2 regions of the Pedobacter sp. GSP4 genome follow, and region 2 is predicted to be linked to the other one. Evidence: riboswitches for the same ligand, from Rfam matches in the RefSeq annotation. Region 2 holds a riboswitch; the other holds the start of a gene.

Region 1 (9,214 bases), on a different contig from region 2:
CTGCTTGGTTTGCACACAATCCGATAAATGTTCTGAATGCCTGTAAATCTTTGATATTTAAGAGCTCAGTTACATCTTTTTCAACATATGTTTGGATATAGTTGGCGAAATATACGCTGGGCTGTATATCCCGATCATAAATAGCAGGGTAAAAGCCTTTAACACAGGTGTTGGTAAAAGAATCTTCTAATAAGTTGTCTGCGTTGAGTTCTGATAAATCAAAAGGTAAAAGTTTGAATAATGCTACCCTACCAGCAAGACTTTGTGTTATGCCTTGAATTAAATGGAAATTTTGCGAACCAGATAAAATAAACTGACCCATTATTTTAGAGTCGTCAACAATGCCCTGTAGATAAGAGAAAAGCAATGGTACCTTTTGTACTTCGTCGAAAATTACCTTATCATTATACTCATTTAAAAAAGCCTTAGGGTCTTCATTGGCAAAGGCCCGAACATCAGGATTCTCTAATGAAATGTATCTGTAATCCTTAAATATATTTTTTAATAATGTAGTTTTCCCCGACTGTCGAGGGCCTGTCAAAGCAATGATTGGGAATTTGTTTTTTTGATCCTGAATATGCTGAGTTATGTTTCTCTTAACTAATTGTTGCATAGCTGATTATTTAATACAAATATATTAAAATAATAAGAAAACATGATATCAACTTTGAAATTACACAGCCTTAACTTTGAAATTACACGCGTTCTACTTTGAAATTACACAGCCCCAACTTTGAAATTACACAGGTTTTTTAATTCAGTTTCTGATAGGTTCGCCACCATAAATCGGGCATATCGCCATTAACTGCAGTTTGATAATCATCATATCGGCAAGGCACTAAATGATAGCGCTCATTTTTCGATTGGCCCGAAGGGTAGGGTACCTGCATCCACCAACGATCAGACTTTTTGCTTTTCACAAAGGTCATTTCGCCCGAACCATCTTTCAGGCTCGTTCTATAAATAATAAACTGCGATTTTGGCGTAAGTGGAAAGTCCTTTTTACGGGCATAAAACCCCTCAACAAAATACCATACCATTTGGGCCAATAAAAATGCGGTTTGTCCATTGTTATCGTAAGCCGGATTAAACTCATAAAAGCCGATAGACGTTAATTTATCGTTCATACCCGCATAACGCGAAATGCGGCAGGCCTCTTCGCCATCAAAACCGTTAGGGGTGGTATTGGCATTGGCTGCAGCATCGGCCGAGCGGATAGCGCCCATATCAAAGCTGATCATGTTGGCATTGCGGATAATCGGCTCTGTTAAGGTAATATCCTGCGCAAATTCGCCTAGGCGGTGTACATCAAAATATAATTTATCCATAACACTTAAGCTTTCCTGGTTTACAAAATAAGTTTGATAACCAACATTGCTAAAGTTGAAGAGGTAATTGGGCTGATGTAAAAAAATCTTGTTCAGGTAACAATCAGAACGGGTGGCAATCCCTTCCTGGTCGTCATCACCAATATCAAACTGATTGTCGACAATAACCAGATCTACCTTTTGCTCCAAATCCTCATAACCTAAATACTGGCCATAGGTTAAATCCTGTCCACCACCAATAATAATCGGGATAATGTTCTTTTTAATCAGTTCGGATACAACCATTTTAACCGCAATGTAGGTATCGGCAATTGTGGCGCCATGTTTAATATTGCCTAAATCAACAATCCTGCTTGTAAACGCCCCTTCATTGAGTTTATAAAATTTTTCCCTAAAATAATCAGGGCCTAGGGCAGTGCCCTCATTGTTAACAGCTCCTCTGCCATCCAATACGCCAAAAATGGCCAAATCGTAGGTTGTTTCTTCAAAATCAGGGAACGATTCGGTATAAATTTGCGCTTTTAAACCCAGCTGACTTGTAAAAAATCCTTGCTTAGGTGTAAAACTATCGGGGTTTATGGGCGAAAAGAAATCCGTTAATGACATATATTTAAAACTCTCGGCTCAAATATCTATTTTTGAATGCGTATTTCCACATATAGCTCGAAAAAAATAAAATGATACTGGTAACCGGAGGAACTGGATTTTTAGGATCTGAATTAATTAAGCAACTAACCGATAATGGTTTAGCTGTTCGGGCGTTAAAGCGCAGTAAATCGAAAATACCTGCTTTAATTAAAGATATTCCGTTAATTGAATGGTTCGATGCCGATATTAATGAAACCGCTGCCTTAGAAGAAGCTTTTATCGGAATTACACAGGTTTACCATTGTGCAGCTTTCGTTTCATTAAATTCAAAACATAAAAAGCAGCTTTTTCATGTTAATATTGATGGAACTTCGAATATTGTAAATCTCTGTGTTGATAACAACTGCCGACTGCTGCACGTAAGTTCAATTGCAGCACTTGGCAATGCCAAGAAAGACAGCAAAATAACGGAAAAGGATTTTTGGGAATACGATGCAAAAGCGCATGCGTACGGATTGTCCAAATATGAGGGGGAGATGGAAGTTTGGCGCGGCATCACCGAAGGTTTAGATGCCGTAATTGTAAATCCATCCGTAATTATTGGTAAAAACGCAGGTTTTGAAGGAAGCGGTGCCATTTTTAAGCTGATAAAAGATGGCTTCTCATTTTATACAGATGGCGCATCGGGCTTTGTAGATGTTGAAGATGTGGCCAAGGCCATGATACTATTAATGGGCGCGGAGGTTTCTGGCGAACGGTATATCATCTCATCAGAAGATTGCCATTATAAAGAACTGTTTGGCGAAATAGCCAAGGGTTTTGCGGTTAAAGCACCTACAAAAGAAGCCAAGCCATGGATGCTCGGCTTAGCTTGGAGGGCATTAAAGTTGGTTTCGGTTTTTACGGGCAATCAGCCGTCAATAACCAAAGATACCGCCCAGAGCAGCATCACATTGAGTTACTATAACAACCAAAAAATAATAACGGAAACTGGTATTACTTTTAAGCCTGTTGCCCAAAGCATAAAAGAAATTACCCAATATTTAAAATAATGCCCAAACAAAAAGCGTATTACATCATCGATTTTGATAGCACATTTACACAGGTAGAAGCGCTTGATGAACTTGCCAGAATTTCTCTGAAGAACCACCCAGACAAAGAAGCCATCTTTCAAAAAATTGAAGACTATACCAATTTTGCGATGGAAGGTAAACTATCTTTTTCCGAAAGCTTGGCCCAGCGGGTTAAACTTCTGGAGGCAAATGAAGATCATTTAAAACAGCTGATCAAACATTTGAAAAAGAAAGTATCAACTTCCTTTTCGCGCAATGCAGCATTTTTTAAAAAACATGCTGATGAGGTGTTGATTGTTTCTGGCGGATTTAAAGAGTTTATTACTCCGGTGGTTAGCCAGTACCACATTAAGAAGGAAAATATTTATGCCAATACCTTTGTAACCACTGGCGATGGTAAGATTATCGATTACGACCATGCAAACCCTTTAAGTGAAGAAGGCGGCAAGGTTAAATTGCTTCAGCATTTAAAGCTCGAAGGCGAATTGTTTGGCATTGGTGACGGTTATTCTGATTTCCAATTGCGCGAAAGCGGTTTGATCAATAAATTTTTTGCTTTTACAGAGAATATCGCACGCGAAAGCATTGTTGCAAAAGCCGATCACGTAACCCCAAGTTTCGATGAGTTTTTGTACGTTAACAATTTACCGCGCGCCATTTCCTATCCAAAAAACAGGATTCTTTGCCTGGTAATCGGCGATGTTGACCCAGTAACTCTTTCTATCCTTAAAAATGATGGCCTATCCATTAGGCATAAAACATCTTTTGAAGAAAAGTATGTTAAAGATGTAGGCATCCTGATTTTGGCCGATGGCGAAAAATTAACCAAAGACCAGCTAAAAAATGCAGTTAAACTTAAAACCATTGGCTACCTGGGCAGCGCAAAAACTAAAATAGATTTTGATCTGTGTACCAAACAGGGAATCGTAGTTTTCGACGATCCGAAAAACAATCCGCGTAACCTCGATTTTATTCCGAAACGGGTAACCGATTTTATGAACACCGGAGCAACCTATTTAAGTAGCAATTTTCCGAACCTGCAGTTGCCAAAAATCGATAAATCGCACCGTTTAATCCATATCCATAAAAACGTTCCTGGTATTATGGCAAAGATCAATACTGTTTTTGCCAAGCACGATATCAATATTGTTGGTCAGTTTTTGATGACTAATGCCGAAATTGGTTATGCCATTACCGATATCAATGCCGAATACGATAAACAATTGTTTAAATCACTAAAAAAGATTGAGCATACCATCAAGTTTAGGGTGTTGTATTAGTACTTACACTGTCATTCTGAGTTTGAATTTATTTTATAAAACTCAATATGAATGACACCCTATCCGGGATCGTCATTTCGAGCGGACCCGATAGCTATCGGGTGCAACGTAGCCGAGAAATCTTTTTCTGTAGATTTCTCCATTACGATGCCGGTGAAAAACCGGCTAGCTTCAGTCGAAATGACGATTCTTCTATTAGGTTTTCAATAGTACTACAATAAAGAATCTCTGGCCAATAAAATGCTGGATTCAATTATTTGGTAATAAAATCAGTTAATTAATGGTAATTACTAATAACTAACAGATTCTTCACTGCGTTCAGAATGACAATCAGTTTACCTCAAAAACTGGTGCCGCTTCAACAATAAATGTTTAGGTGCGCCAATCGTTTGCGATCTGTAAATTCCGGTATGGCCCGAAAATAAATAGGCCGTAACACAGGCTAAGGCAATGTAAACGCCAGATGCTGTGCCGAACAGCTCTACACCCATAAAAATACAGGCCAATGGTGTATTTGCGGCCCCTGCAAAAACAGCTACAAAGCCCATTCCTGCCAGTAAACCAACCGGCAACGGAACGAAGAGGCTTAAGCAGCTCCCCAATGTTGCCCCAATGAAGAAAAGTGGCGTAACCTCTCCACCTTTAAATCCTGCACTGAGCGTAAAAGCGGTTAAAAATAGTTTTATAGCAAAAGTGTAAAATGCTTCCTGTTGTGTAAAAGCTGCTGAAATAACTGGTATACCCAAGCCAATATAACGGGTGTTTCCAATGAGGTAAATAATCGCTACCAACACAATTCCCCCAATAAATGGCCTTAATGGCGGGTATTTAATTTTAGCAAATACTTTAGATAAACCATGGTTTAAGGTAGAAAAAGACCTCGCTGTTAGGCCGAACAATATACCCGTACCTAAGGCCAACAGCAAATTTATCGCATTTATTGCGGGCACCGAAGCTATAGCATAATGCGTGTGGCCTACGCCCCAGGCTTTGCAGGCATAATCGGCAACAACTGCCGTGATAAACGATGGAAGAATTGCACTGTAGGTTAAGCTGCCCACCACAAAAACTTCGAGGCCGAATACGGCGCCGGCTAATGGTGTTCCAAAAACAGAAGCGAAACCAGCGCTGATGCCGCAGATTAAGATAATTTTCCTGTCCCTGGGTTTTAGTTTAAACATTTTGGTAAGCTGATCGGCAAATGCACCTCCAATCTGTACAGCTGTGCCTTCTCTTCCTGCCGAGCCCCCGAATAAATGGGTAATAATTGTTCCGGCAAAAATTAGCGGCGCCATAATTAACGGAATAACCTTTTTGGGCGATTGCAGTTCTTCTATCAGCAGGTTATTGCCCTTTACCACATCGGCACCCCAATAATAATAAGCAAGGCCAATTGTTAAACCTGCAACAGGTATAAAGCCAATAACCCAAAGGTGTTGTTCGCGGTAGTTGGTTGCCCAGTTTAAACTTTCTAAAAATAGGGCAGAGGCAGAGCCGATAATTCCACCAAGCAAAGCTGAAATAAGCAGCCACTTTAAGGTGCTGAGTAAAAGTAATGCGAAATCGAGCTTAATATAGCGTTTAGTAGACAGAAGAAATCCTTCTGTTAATTTTTTAACAGGCATTTGAATTCAATTTTAAATAAAATCGTAGGAGTCATCAGCCTGTTTGGGCGGTTTTGGCGGTACCCCATCGCCATCATTCCAAATGTATAAAATTTAGTTATTTGTTGCAAAATCTTTATCACCTTTGTGCAGCTAACTTTAAACAATGGATTTCACACCCGAAATAATAAACAAACTAAACCAGCTACAAGAAAAGTATACGGCCATGGGGCAAGATATGGCATCCTATTTGGATGGACTGCTCTACGCCGATTTTTTAACGTATTGGGATTACATCCATCTCGATACATTATTGAGCCTGCAGAGCCCTAAAACGCCAATTCCTGATGAAGAAATCTTTATCATGTACCATCAGATTACAGAGCTTTATTTTAAACTTGCCCTGCACGAGTGTAAGCAGATTGCCGAACATGAAAACTTAACCGCCGAATTTTTTACGGCCCGTGTAAAACGCATTAACGCTTATTTTAATGCATTAACCACTTCTTTCGAGGTGATGGTAGATGGCATGGAAAAAGAGCAGTTTTTAAAATTCAGGATGTCTTTATTGCCTGCCAGCGGATTTCAGTCGGGCCAATATAGGATGATAGAAATCTGTGCTACCGATTTCATCCGTTTGGTAGACAAGAGCAAACGTGAAGAACTGAGTACGGCAACTATTGCAGAGCAGTTCGAATACATTTACTGGAAATTCGGCGCTACCGAGCTGGCTTCGGGAAAACAGACTTTAACGCTAAAACAGTTTATCAAAAAATATGCTGCGCAATTTTTGCAACTGGCCGAAGATCGCAGTCTTACCAATTTTTCGGCTCTTTACCATCAGTTACAGGCTAATGGGGAAGATGTTACCGCTCTTGCGGATGAGTTGCGCAAACTGGATCTGTACGTAAATGTAGAATGGCCTTTATCGCATTATAAATCGGCTGTACGCTATCTGGAAAAAGATCCGGTTGATGTTGCTGCAACAGGTGGCACCAACTGGCAAAAGTATCTGCCTCCGCGTTTCCAAAAAAGAATTTTCTATCCTTACCTATGGAGTGAAGAACAAATGGAAGAATGGGGCAAAGGATGGGTGCTTAGTGTACTTAAAACACTCAAAAACAAAGATTAATATTGTAAAAAGCTATTAAAAAAGGCTGTTTTTTCTTAATTTGCGCGAAATAATTAATGATTGACTTAGTGAATGATAGAATGGTTGAATTGCGTTATGCAAATCCATTCATTCAATCAAAATTCAATCATTCAAAATTAAAAAAAGTATGACCGAGACATTAGATATAAAAATCACTAAAGCAAACGAAACACGTTTGACTGTTACTGATTTTTCGCAATTACCGTTCGGTAAGGTTTTTACCGATCACATGTTTACTGCCGACTACGAAGATGGCGAATGGAAAAATCTACAGATTATTCCCTACGGGCCAATTCCAATGAGCCCAGCTATTTCAGCGCTTCATTATGGACAGGCTATTTTTGAAGGGTTGAAAGCTTACCGTCAGCCTGATGGAAAGATTAGTGTATTCCGTGCAGATAAAAACTTCGAACGTTTTAATAAATCTGCGGCAAGAATGTCTATGCCAACCATTCCTGAGGAAGTTTTTATGCAGGGTTTGGCTGCTTTAATCAATGTAGACGAGAAATGGGTGCCAAATCAGGAAGATTACGCATTGTATATCCGTCCGGTAATGTTTGCTATGGACCCTTATTTAGGGGTTAAAGCTTCTGATACCTATAAATTTGCTTTATTAACCACGCCAACTGGCCCATATTACAGCAGTGCATTAAAAGTTAAAATCGAAACTGAATTTACACGTGCAGACGACGGTGGTGTTGGCTTTGCTAAAACTGCCGGAAATTATGCCCGTTCACTGTACCCTTTTGAGCAGGCTAAAAAAGAAGGTTATGATCAGTTAATCTGGACCGATTCTGTAACGCATGAATTTATTGAAGAAGCTGGAACCGCAAACTTACTTTTTGTAATTAACGGAAAACTGGTAACCCCATCGGTACGGAGCACGGTTTTAGATGGTGTTACCCGCGATACCATTATCAAATTAGCCAAAGAGGCAGGTGTAGAAGTAGAAGAACGTAGGGTTTCGGTTAAAGAGATAATTGAAGGCATTGAAAACGGTAGTTTAACCGAGGCTTTTGCTGCCGGAACTGCAGCTACGGTAACCCACGTTGGCGAGCTAGGCTATAACGGACAACTTTATACATTGACCGATCCTTCAACAAGACATATTTCAAATGGCATTGCTAAAAAACTGAACGATATCCGTTATGGATTAGCACCAGATGAATTTGGTTGGAACAGGGTTTTATAACCAAAAGAAAATCAACAAAAAAAACCGGTGCAGATGCTGCATCGGTTTTTTTATGGTTAAAGCTCTCCGTTTTCGACTTTGCTTTTTCAGCTTTAATCTTTTAACTTATTTTATTTATCTAGTATTACCACGCCTTTAGCTTCGAATGCCAGTTCCTTTTTAGGGTCGGTAATTTTGGCTACTTCTTCAGGAGATTTTTTTGCATCTTCTGCATAATGACGTAAGGTTTCTACAGAAATGGTCTGTTTTTTTGCTAAACCATCTAAAACCACTTTTTTACCTACAATATCCATTGGCATAAAAAAAGCATAATCCTTAAAGGTTACGCGCATCGGATCGCCATTTGGCATTTCAAGGGCCATCCAGCAGCCTTTTTTCTTGCAAACATCAACAACTTTGCCTTCAATTTTCATTTCTGAAATTTTCTTGTCTCCCATTGCGGCTTCCATTTTCGCTGCCGGTTTTACATCGCCAGGTTTAACTTCTTCGCCAAATTTCTGGCCGGTATATGCGGTTTGTGCAAATACAAGTGCCGCAAATAAGCAAAAGCTTAGGCTCAACATGATCTTTTTCATCCTTTTATGGTTTTATTTTGTTCCGATTATTATCTTTTTCAAAGTTATTTAAAATTTTTCTAAATAATGGAAACAAAAAACCCCCCGCTGGTCTCCACCAACGGGAGGATAATCATCCCTATTTTCGTGTATGACTCACCAAGAGATGGTGTACACTATGTAAATACTAATAGGCAAACCTTAAACCAAATGTGGTTTATTGTTTAATTTTTTATCAAGTTATTTATAATCAGCTGTTTAATTTGTTTTAATTGGGTTGCCTAAATTAAGCAAGGTGGGGAAACGTGGAATTTTTTCAACGATTTGGGGAAAATTATTTCCCCAATTCCCCAATCTTGTTACCCAAAAACAAGACTAAATACTTCTTCTATTTTACTTACCGCTTTAATTTCCAGGTTGTATTTTTCTAAAGCGATACCTT
Region 2 (9,214 bases):
TCTACCTTATTAAAACAACATAGGCAGTTAAATCATCTGTACTTGATGCTTTAGAAAAGAGAGGAAGGAAAGCGGTCGATATAGCGTTGTTTTTTGATATAAATTGCTGATTGCATTGGTCAAGGATCTTATAAAAATTTCACCTCTTTATGATAATCCACAGGAACAGGATAAGTCAATATTTTATGTTCCCGTAAATATTTTGGGTACCGCAATACGCTGTGAAGAATATATACCTGAATGGCCACTGAAAAAATAGGCTGTAAAACAGGCTACCGCAAAAAACATGGTGTATTCACTACCAAAAAGTTCTATACCCATAATCGTACAGGCAAGGGGTGTATTCGTTGCACCAGCAAAAACAGCAATAAATCCAAGGGCAGCAAACAAACTAACTGGAGCATTTAATAAGGTCGAAAGTGCATTGCCTAATGTTGCGCCAATATAAAACAAAGGCGTTACCTCACCACCTTTAAATCCAGTTCCTAATGTTAAAGTTGTGTAAATGGTCTTCCATAACCAGCTCCAAGTATCTGCTCCACCAGGCTGAAAAGCAGAGGGAATTGTAACGGCTCCTTGGTATTCGCTATCCACGCCCAAACTTAAGTAATCCGGTTTCCCGATGGCGTAAGTCAAGCCTATAATAATCAGACCACCGATAACAGGAATAAGCCACTGGATCTTACATACTTTAGAAAAAAAGGCCTTGATCTCATGCACCATTACAGCAAACAGGTAGCTGGCCAGACCAAACAATGTGGATGCTAGAATAACCTTACTAAGCAGGAGTAGGTTTACCGGCAGGTATTCAGATAGAAAGTAGGCACTTTTCTCTATGAGATCGATGTGATAAGCGGTATGATGGATGCCCCAGGCAGAGACAGTAAGATCACCAAGCACGCTGGCAATTAATGCGGGAAGTAAAGCCTTGTACTCTATTCTTCCAATGGCCAGAACTTCCATTGCAAATATGGCACCGGTGAGCGGTGTTCCGAACACCGCCCCAAACCCGGCTGCAATTCCCGCGGTAAGGAGCATCTTGGTGTCTACCTCATTTAGCTTAAACCAGCGGCTAAACATTCCTGCGATGCTTCCTCCGATTTGTACCGCGGTTCCCTCTCTTCCAGCCGATCCGCCAAACAAATGGGTAATCACTGTAGTTATTAAGATTACTGGCGCCATCTGCCTGGGCACTCCACCACCCGGCCTATGGATTTCATCCATGATCAGGTTATTTCCTTTTTCTGAGGACCTACCAACTGACTGATAAATCAGGTGGATCACAATACCTGCTAAAGGTAGCAGAAAAATGAGACAGGTATGCTGAAAGCGAAAGTGAATGGCCCAGCCTAGCAGCCAAAGGAACAAGGCAACCATACTTCCTATTGCAATGGCAACAGGAAGTATAAGCAGCGTCCATCGAACCGCATATTTAAAAACCGAAAGGTGTTCAAATAAAAATTTATTATGTTTCATTGTAGGTTAGCGGCTGATTTATAATTTTTTATAAAAAGTATTGATTCCTGCAAATGATGCCCTATCACCAAGTTCTTCTTCTATCCGAAGCAACTGGTTAAATTTAGATACCCTTTCAGAGCGGCAGCCACTTCCTGTTTTGATGTGCCCCGCACCGGTAGCGACAACCAGATCCGCAATTGTCGTGTCTTCAGTTTCACCACTGCGGTGAGAAATAAAGCAATTGTAACCGTTTTTTTGGGCTAGTTCTACGGCCTTTAGCGTTTCGGAAACTGTACCGATCTGGTTCAATTTAATCAGTACGCTGTTTGCAATGCCCTGGTCGATTCCCTGCTGGATAATACTCGGGTTGGTGCAGAATATATCATCTCCAACCAATTCCACTTTGTCTCCCAAAAGGCTGGTCAGCTTTTTCCATCCCTCCCAATCGTTTTCGCCCAACCCGTCTTCCAACAGGATAATTGGGTACTCTTTTAACCATCCTTCCCAAAAGCCAATCATTTCATCTGTTGTGATCCGTTCTTTAGAACTTTTATAAAATTCATATTTTCCATTATTCCACATTTCGCTGGTCGCTGGGTCAAGACAAAGGGAAATATCCTTGCCTGGAGCAAAACCGGCAATATGTATCGCTTCCATGATGATTTGGACGGCTTCCTCATTAGAACTCAGATTTGGCGCAAACCCACCTTCGTCACCAACTCCGGTATAATAGCCTTTCGCTTTTAGCAGACTTCTCAGGGAATGAAAAACAGCTTCGCCCATACGGATACTTTCCTTAAACGAGGGGGCGTTATGAGGGGCAATCATAAATTCCTGAAAATCGATGTTGTTATCAGAATGCCTTCCCCCATTAATGACATTCATGCACGGTACGGGCATTACGTAACCTTCCCTTTCCACTAGCTGCCTATACAAGGGAATCCCTTTTGCAACGGCCGAAGCCCGGGCGAAGGCGATTGAGGCCGCAAGCATCGCATTTGCGCCGAGCCTTGATTTATTCTCGGTTCCATCCAGACCAATTATATGATCATCGAAGGCCTGCTGACCCTCAAAGGATAAGCCGGTGACTGATTTGCCGACTTCGACGTTAATCCCTTTTACTGCTTTTTCCACGCCTTTACCATTATAGCGCTCTGGATCACCATCTCTAAGCTCTACGGCTTCTTTTTCACCCGTACTTGCCCCGGATGGAGAAATACCCCTTGCTGTTGTTCCGTTAAGAGTGACTTCTACTTCTACTGTCGGATTGCCCCTGGAATCCAAAATTTCACGGGCATGAATTTTAGTTAATTTCATAGTTTTTTGTTTTATATTGATTTTTAGTATTTCGGTTGCTTACAAATAATTGAGTTTCTCAAAAGATCAAAACCAGTGTTCCCCCAATGATCAGCAGGGCACCAAAGAATACTTTCAGGGTAAGAGCTTCTTTCAGGAACACCATTGCAAGTATAATAGTTAGGGCAACACTCAACTTATCAACAGGGGCGACCTGGGACACTTTCCCGATCTGCAAAGCCTTGTAGTAGAATATCCAGGACAAGCCGGTGGCAAGGCCAGATAAAAAAAGAAATAGCAGGTTATGCTTTGACAGTTCCGTAATTCCTTTAAGTTCGCCTCTGGCCATTACGATCCCCCAGGCTACAATCAGTATTACCACCGTTCGTATGGCAGTAGCCAAATCAGAATTGACATTGGTTACGCCGACTTTTGCAAAGATGGCCGTAAGGGAAGCAAAGAAAGCTGATAATAGCGCGTAGATCCACCACATAGTTTTATGTTAATTTTCCGTTATTGAATAATTCCAAAGTAAATGAGTACAAGAACCGTTGCTCCGGCAATGATCCGGTAAATGCCGAACCAGCGGAAAGAATGCTTTTGAAGATAGGTGATGAAAGAGCGGATGGCCATCCATACATCCCACCCGCACCTGCTTTACTTAAATGAATGATCGTAGTTAGATTCGGTTCATGGGAAGGGCGTAGACGCTTAACGGTGTTTTTAATCAGTCCTGAAGCAATCTGATCTGCACTAGCAACTAGTAGCGCAATGGTAATAAGAACCTGCCAAATTTTTTTGCAGAAATTCTGGAAGAGGCAATAAATAATGAAGGCATAAAAAGGAAGCCAAAAACGCTTATCACTGGCCCAGTACATGATCGTATCCCAGAATGCATTATGGTGCTGATTTATCCACAAGAACCATTCAGTTTCAACCGGCAGGACCATTGCTAACACTGATCTCACTTTGGCAGACAGACAAAGTAAGACAAGCGCAATTAAGATAGCTGCCAGCAATAAGAGTTGAGAATTTATTTTTAATTTTTTCACCTACAATACTTTGACCGGCAGATTTTATTACCTGCTGGAATTTCTATTGTAGGTGCCATCAGCTTTTGAAAAAAGCGGTTGAATCGGAAGGACACCATTTCCGTATTGCAAATATAATACTAATAAAATGATGTGCAAAATCTTAAAGTAGGTGTTGAGAATTTAATTTATCACTATTCCTCCTTATTTGAATACGAGAACCAGTTTCTTATTCTTCTACCGTTTAAACAAGCATCATATCACGGGATTAAAGCTTTTCTTAAACAAAATGAAACCGCCTGGAAATAACCATGTTATCTATATAGGAATTTTTTTTATAACCCTAAAAAATTAAAGTTATGGGATACCATGAATGGAAAAACTGTATTGATGCATGCTTAAAGTGTGCTTCAATTTGCAATCATTGTGCAAGTTCATGCACTCAGGAAGAAGACGTGAAAATGATGGCGCGGTGTATTGAGCTTGATATGCAATGTGCAGCCATCTGCTACTCTGCCGCTCAATTGATGAGTATGGGTAGCTCTTTTGCTCAAGACATTTGCCGTATTTGCGCAGATATTTGCCAGCAATGCGGAGATGAGTGTAGTAATCATCATACCCAGCATTGTCAGGAATGTGCAGATGCTTGTAAGGCTTGTGCGGAAGAATGCAGAAGAATGACAGGAGTAGCTGCTTAAGATGCCAATCACCGTGAGCATTAATTGATTAAGGGCAGCATTCTAGTTGCCCTTTCATTTTTATAAATAGGCAAATTTATTCCATTCATTTTATTTTCATTATTCCCTCATTATTTGATATTTACCAAGGTTTGAGGTTGTTCTTGGTATGTCCTTTCTCTAGCCTTAAAAAAATGGGTTTTTTAGGATATGATTCTCATAAACTCATTCCATTATTCAAATAAGAATTTCAGTTTTTGATGATGAGTACTTGATAATTCGAATTCTATGAAAATGAAGGCTAGATGCGAGTTGAGGAATGCATTAAATAATGCATGAACTTTCAATTCCCGCTTCATCAAATTATTTCAAAAAACAAAAAATACAAATTTCATTTCAATGGCGGTGTTAAATCAATCACGTTGTTAAACCGAGGGTATGTACCTTCTAAATTAAATGCAAGCTACATGGCATTTGCGCATAATTGTAAAAAAATTTAGACCAAACGGATTTCCCCCCGTTTATCCTATAATTGAATAATATTCAAGCTGATCGATGTTCGCAATTGAAACTAATCCACATGCTTATTTGGCTAATTAGATAGCAGTTTATGGAGTTCAACACTGATGTCTAGACAATTGGTGTTTTATAAATAGTTGCGGTATATCTTAATTTTAGGGAAAATTCTAAAAAGTTCGAACCGAAAAATTCAATTTAATCTATTGTAAGTGACTTATTTTCAAGTTCTTAATGTTTAAAAAATAAGAGGCATACTTTTTAGATGCCTCATATTGCCACTTAGTAGGGTCAACCCGCGGAAGTTCGACCCTTTTTGAGCATTGTGAAGCTGTGGTTAATTTTGATAAAGTTTTGAACAACAAGATGGAGGGACAGTATAGGAAAAAGAAATTATTCGATGACAATCGAAAGTAGGGTGAGAAATATCGTAACCTAATATTTGTTGATATTTTGTAACGGTTTTGTTGCGGTTTATCCTCTCATCTTTTTAGATTAATGCAGATTTTAGCGCCTATATATTTAGGTTGTTAAATTTGAAGGGTTTGAAAGTTAAGCAGGTACCAAATTGCTCTATAATTGGAGTCGTCTTGCTGTACCTGATTATCTCTTTGGGCAATATCTTTTTTTTATCCAACCTCTCCCTTTTAGAGTCCGCCCGGGGAATAAAATCAGCTGCGCAGTACAAAGGTAGCTTTTCTCCGCTTGGAAAGGATTCAAAAATTACCAGACAATTTAAGTGTATCCTTGATGAACGCAAGAAAACCGTGCTTCCTGTTTTGGAAGCTTTTCTTATCGGCGTCATCTTATTTTTGGGGCTTTCGCTTTTAGCCTCTAACCTAAACAGGTATTTTCTTGAGATCAGATACAGGATTGCCGGATCAGTCCCAATTTATATTTCCAACCAGGTCTTTCGGATCTGAGATTTATCTCAATTTTCTTTTATTGACAGGTCCTTCAAATGATGAAGTGACGACGGCCGGTTAATCACCGTGTTTCCTGTCCAAGACGTCCGTCAAATCTTTTTCCTTAAATTTTAATTTAAAGACATGATCCGTATTAAACAGATTTTCTGTTTGTTCCCACTTTTATATATGGGGCTGGAAAGCCATGCCCAAACCTCCCCAAAGCCCATCGGGATCGTTGATCTGATCGATCACGTGACCGCTTTTTCACCTTCACTGGCCGCTGATTCAGCAACAGTTGATATACGTGCCGCCCAGTTAAGAGAGACCGCGGCGAATGCCCTTCCAAATCTGAAGCTTAATTATCAGGCAGATCTGGGCTCAAACAATAACGTGGCAGGACCTTATATGGCCTTTGGTATAGTTCCCTCCAATTCCAGAGGTGTTAGGACTGAAAGCACTACCAAGGCTACACTTACTAATCTTGGTATTGTCTCCCTTGATTGGGAGGTCTATAATTTTGGTGCCTATAAAGCTCAGAATGCAGTCGCCAAATCAGAACTTGTCGTTGAACGATCCAAGTTTGCCCAGCGCCGATACCAGACAAGGGCCATCGCTATTGATGATTACCTGAGTCTACTAAAGCTTCAGGACATGCTATCCATTCAAGCAAGCAATATCAGTCGCAATGAGCAGATCAACCGTTCGATTTTATCCCTTGCCAGAAGCGGTGTGCGTCCGGGTGTGGATACCAGTATCGCAGGGGCCGAACTCTCCAAATCAAGATTGAACTATATTGAAATGGACAATACCTACAGACAGGTTCAGCTCGACATTGCAGCAATCAGCGGGCTAAATCCGGAAAGTATTGTCGCTGACAGTACGATCCTGGATCGGCTAAAATCGCTTGAGGTAAACCTATCGGTAAAGTTGACCGACAGTTCAAGCCATCCGCTGCTTGATTTCTACAAAAGCAATTATCTAAGCAGCGTTGAGAAGGAAAACCTGGTCAAAAAAGCCTATAATCCAAAGGTAAGCCTGCAAGCTGCTGCCTGGTCAAGGGGATCAAGCATTGATGCCAATGATAATTTCAACAGTCTCTCGAATGGCTTGGAATGGCAACGGGAAAATTACCTCGTGGGCGTAGGGATCAGTTATAACTTATTTGATCTGCGCAGGCGTCAGTTGAAGCTTAGGACCCAAAAGGCCAGTAGCAATTTTTACTTAAAGGAACTACAGCAGGAAAGGTTAATGTTATCAAATGCCGCCCTTCAAGCAGGACTTGAGATCAGTACCGCGCATAAAAGACTCGATGAAATACCAAACCAGCTAAAGGCAGCGGCCGCAGGGTATCGCCAGAAGCTCTCGCTTTATAAGAACGGGCTGACCGACATCATTGAGCTCAATGCAGCCCTGACCATCCTTTACCGTGCAGAAACCGATTTTGTCAACGCAAAATATCTGTACATCCGGGCGCTTTTTCAAAAGGCTATCGCCACCAACCAAGTAGATTCACTGTTAAACACATTAAAATAATAAAGATATGTCAATGGTTACCTCGGCCCTGAAAAAGCCGATTACAACAGTGGTGATCACCGCGAGTTTACTGCTCTTTGCAGTTCTCAGTGCGCTGAAGATCCCAATAGATATTTTCCCCCAGCTTAATTCGCCGACAATATATGTTATTGAATCCTACGGAGGTATGTCTCCACAACAGATGGAGGGCTTCTTCTCCACTCGTCTACAGGATCAGTTTCTTTATGTTAATGGCGTTAAGAATATTACCGCCAAAAACATTCAGGGTTTGACGATGCTAAAGCTGAGTTTTTATGAAAGCACCAATATGGCAGAGGCTTCTGCCCAAGTTGCCTTGCAGGTTAACCGGGCCATGAAGTTCTTCCCTCCAGGCGCTTTGCCTCCGCAGGTGGTCCGCTTTGATGCCTCTTCACTGCCAGTAGGCCAGCTTGTACTCTCGGCCAAATCCCGCAGTCTGAAAGAAATCTATGATATGGCGGCAACGCGTATCAGGCCCATGTTTTCCTCTGTCGCAGGGCTTTCAGCGCCACCGCCATTCGGTGCCAATTCCCGCTCGATTACCATTAGTGTAGATCCGAGCAAATTAAGGAGTTATAATCTGACTCCGGACGAGGTGGTAGGGGCTTTATCCAAGTTCAATGTCATGTCTCCTTCGGGAAATCTAAGGTTGGACAATACCATGATGGTGACCTCTATGAACTCCCTGGTTAAAACGGTCGATGAATTCAACAACATTCCAATAGCTACAAAAAACGGCGTTTCAATATTGGTAAGGGATGTGGCAAGGGTTGCCGATGCAGCGGATGTTACCGTGGATTATGCATTGATCAACGGGAAACGGTCTGTGTATATTCCTGTGGTCAAAACAGCAGACGCCTCGACTTGGTCAGTGGTAAAGTCCTTAAAGGCCAAAATCCCCGAAATGCAGAGCCTCTTGCCGGACGATGTCCACATCTCTTATGAATTTGACCAGTCTGTTGCCGTTATCAACTCGGTAAAAAGCCTGATCACTGAAGGTGGTCTTGGTGCACTATTAACGGGCCTAATGGTGTTGCTATTCCTGCGTGATCTGCGAAGCAGTCTTATCGTGGTGATCACCATTCCGGTATCGATTTTAATTGGGGTGCTTTTACTAGGCATGTTCGGTCAGACCATAAATATCATGACCTTGAGCGGTCTGGCACTTGCAATAGGGATCCTGGTCGATCAGGCAACGGTGACGATCGAAAATATCCATCAGCACCTGGAAATGGGCAAGCCCAAACGCGAAGCCATTTACGATGCCTGTGAAGAAATCGCATTCCCGCTGCTGCTCATCCTGCTGTGTATTCTGGCCGTATTTGCACCATCTTTTATGATGAACGGTATACCAAAGGCGATGTTTTTGCCACTATCCCTTTCGATTGGCTTCACCATGGTTGTCTCTTTCATCGTGGCCCAGACCTTAGTTCCCATTCTATCCAACTGGATGATAAACGAAGAACGTTACCAGCACTATGACCATGGTAAGATCCATGCTCATGCAGGAGAGGCCCTGGACGAGAGGCAAGGAGAGCAGGTAGAAAAGCATCTGCAAAATGAAAAGGATGAACCGGAAAAAAATGATTTCTTTGAAAGGGTGAAGGTGCGGTTTATGGCAATCATCCAGCGGTGGATGCCGATGAAAAAAGGTATTGTCGGGATTTATTTAGTTCTGGTCATTTCTCTTGCAGGACTGGGATTTGTTTTTATTGGAAAGGATATGATGCCAAAGCTCAACAACGGACAGTTCCAGATACGCATCAAAGCGCCGGAC

What was found. Region 2 has a riboswitch for fluoride ahead of ACS5PU_RS11115 (hypothetical protein). Riboswitches for the same ligand answer to the same signal wherever they lie in the genome.
Region 1: linked by a shared signal. The riboswitch ahead of ACS5PU_RS10235 (voltage-gated chloride channel family protein) and the one ahead of ACS5PU_RS11115 (hypothetical protein) in region 2 are both predicted to bind fluoride.

Annotation. Positions count from the first base shown of each region.
Region 1 covers NZ_JBPZIR010000003.1:688,748-697,961, forward strand. Annotated here, with positions in the region: gene ACS5PU_RS10215 (ATP-binding protein) at 1-613, opposite strand, end outside; gene ACS5PU_RS10220 (formimidoylglutamase) at 753-1,934, opposite strand; gene ACS5PU_RS10225 (NAD-dependent epimerase/dehydratase family protein) at 2,006-2,968, shown strand; gene ACS5PU_RS10230 (HAD-IB family phosphatase) at 2,968-4,269, shown strand; gene ACS5PU_RS10235 (voltage-gated chloride channel family protein) at 4,605-5,894, opposite strand; fluoride riboswitch at 5,913-5,975, opposite strand; gene ACS5PU_RS10240 (tryptophan 2,3-dioxygenase family protein) at 6,040-7,005, shown strand; gene ACS5PU_RS10245 (branched-chain amino acid aminotransferase) at 7,154-8,218, shown strand; gene ACS5PU_RS10250 (DUF4920 domain-containing protein) at 8,329-8,793, opposite strand; gene radA (DNA repair protein RadA) at 9,132-9,214, opposite strand, start outside.
Region 2 covers NZ_JBPZIR010000004.1:53,100-62,313, forward strand. Annotated here, with positions in the region: gene ACS5PU_RS11095 (YidH family protein) at 1-23, shown strand, start outside; gene ACS5PU_RS11100 (voltage-gated chloride channel family protein) at 184-1,476, opposite strand; gene eno (phosphopyruvate hydratase) at 1,495-2,775, opposite strand; gene ACS5PU_RS11110 (EamA family transporter) at 2,834-3,247, opposite strand; gene ACS5PU_RS11115 (hypothetical protein) at 3,252-3,806, opposite strand; fluoride riboswitch at 3,849-3,917, opposite strand; gene ACS5PU_RS11120 (four-helix bundle copper-binding protein) at 4,319-4,483, shown strand; gene ACS5PU_RS11125 (TolC family protein) at 6,028-7,419, shown strand; gene ACS5PU_RS11130 (efflux RND transporter permease subunit) at 7,427-9,214, shown strand, end outside.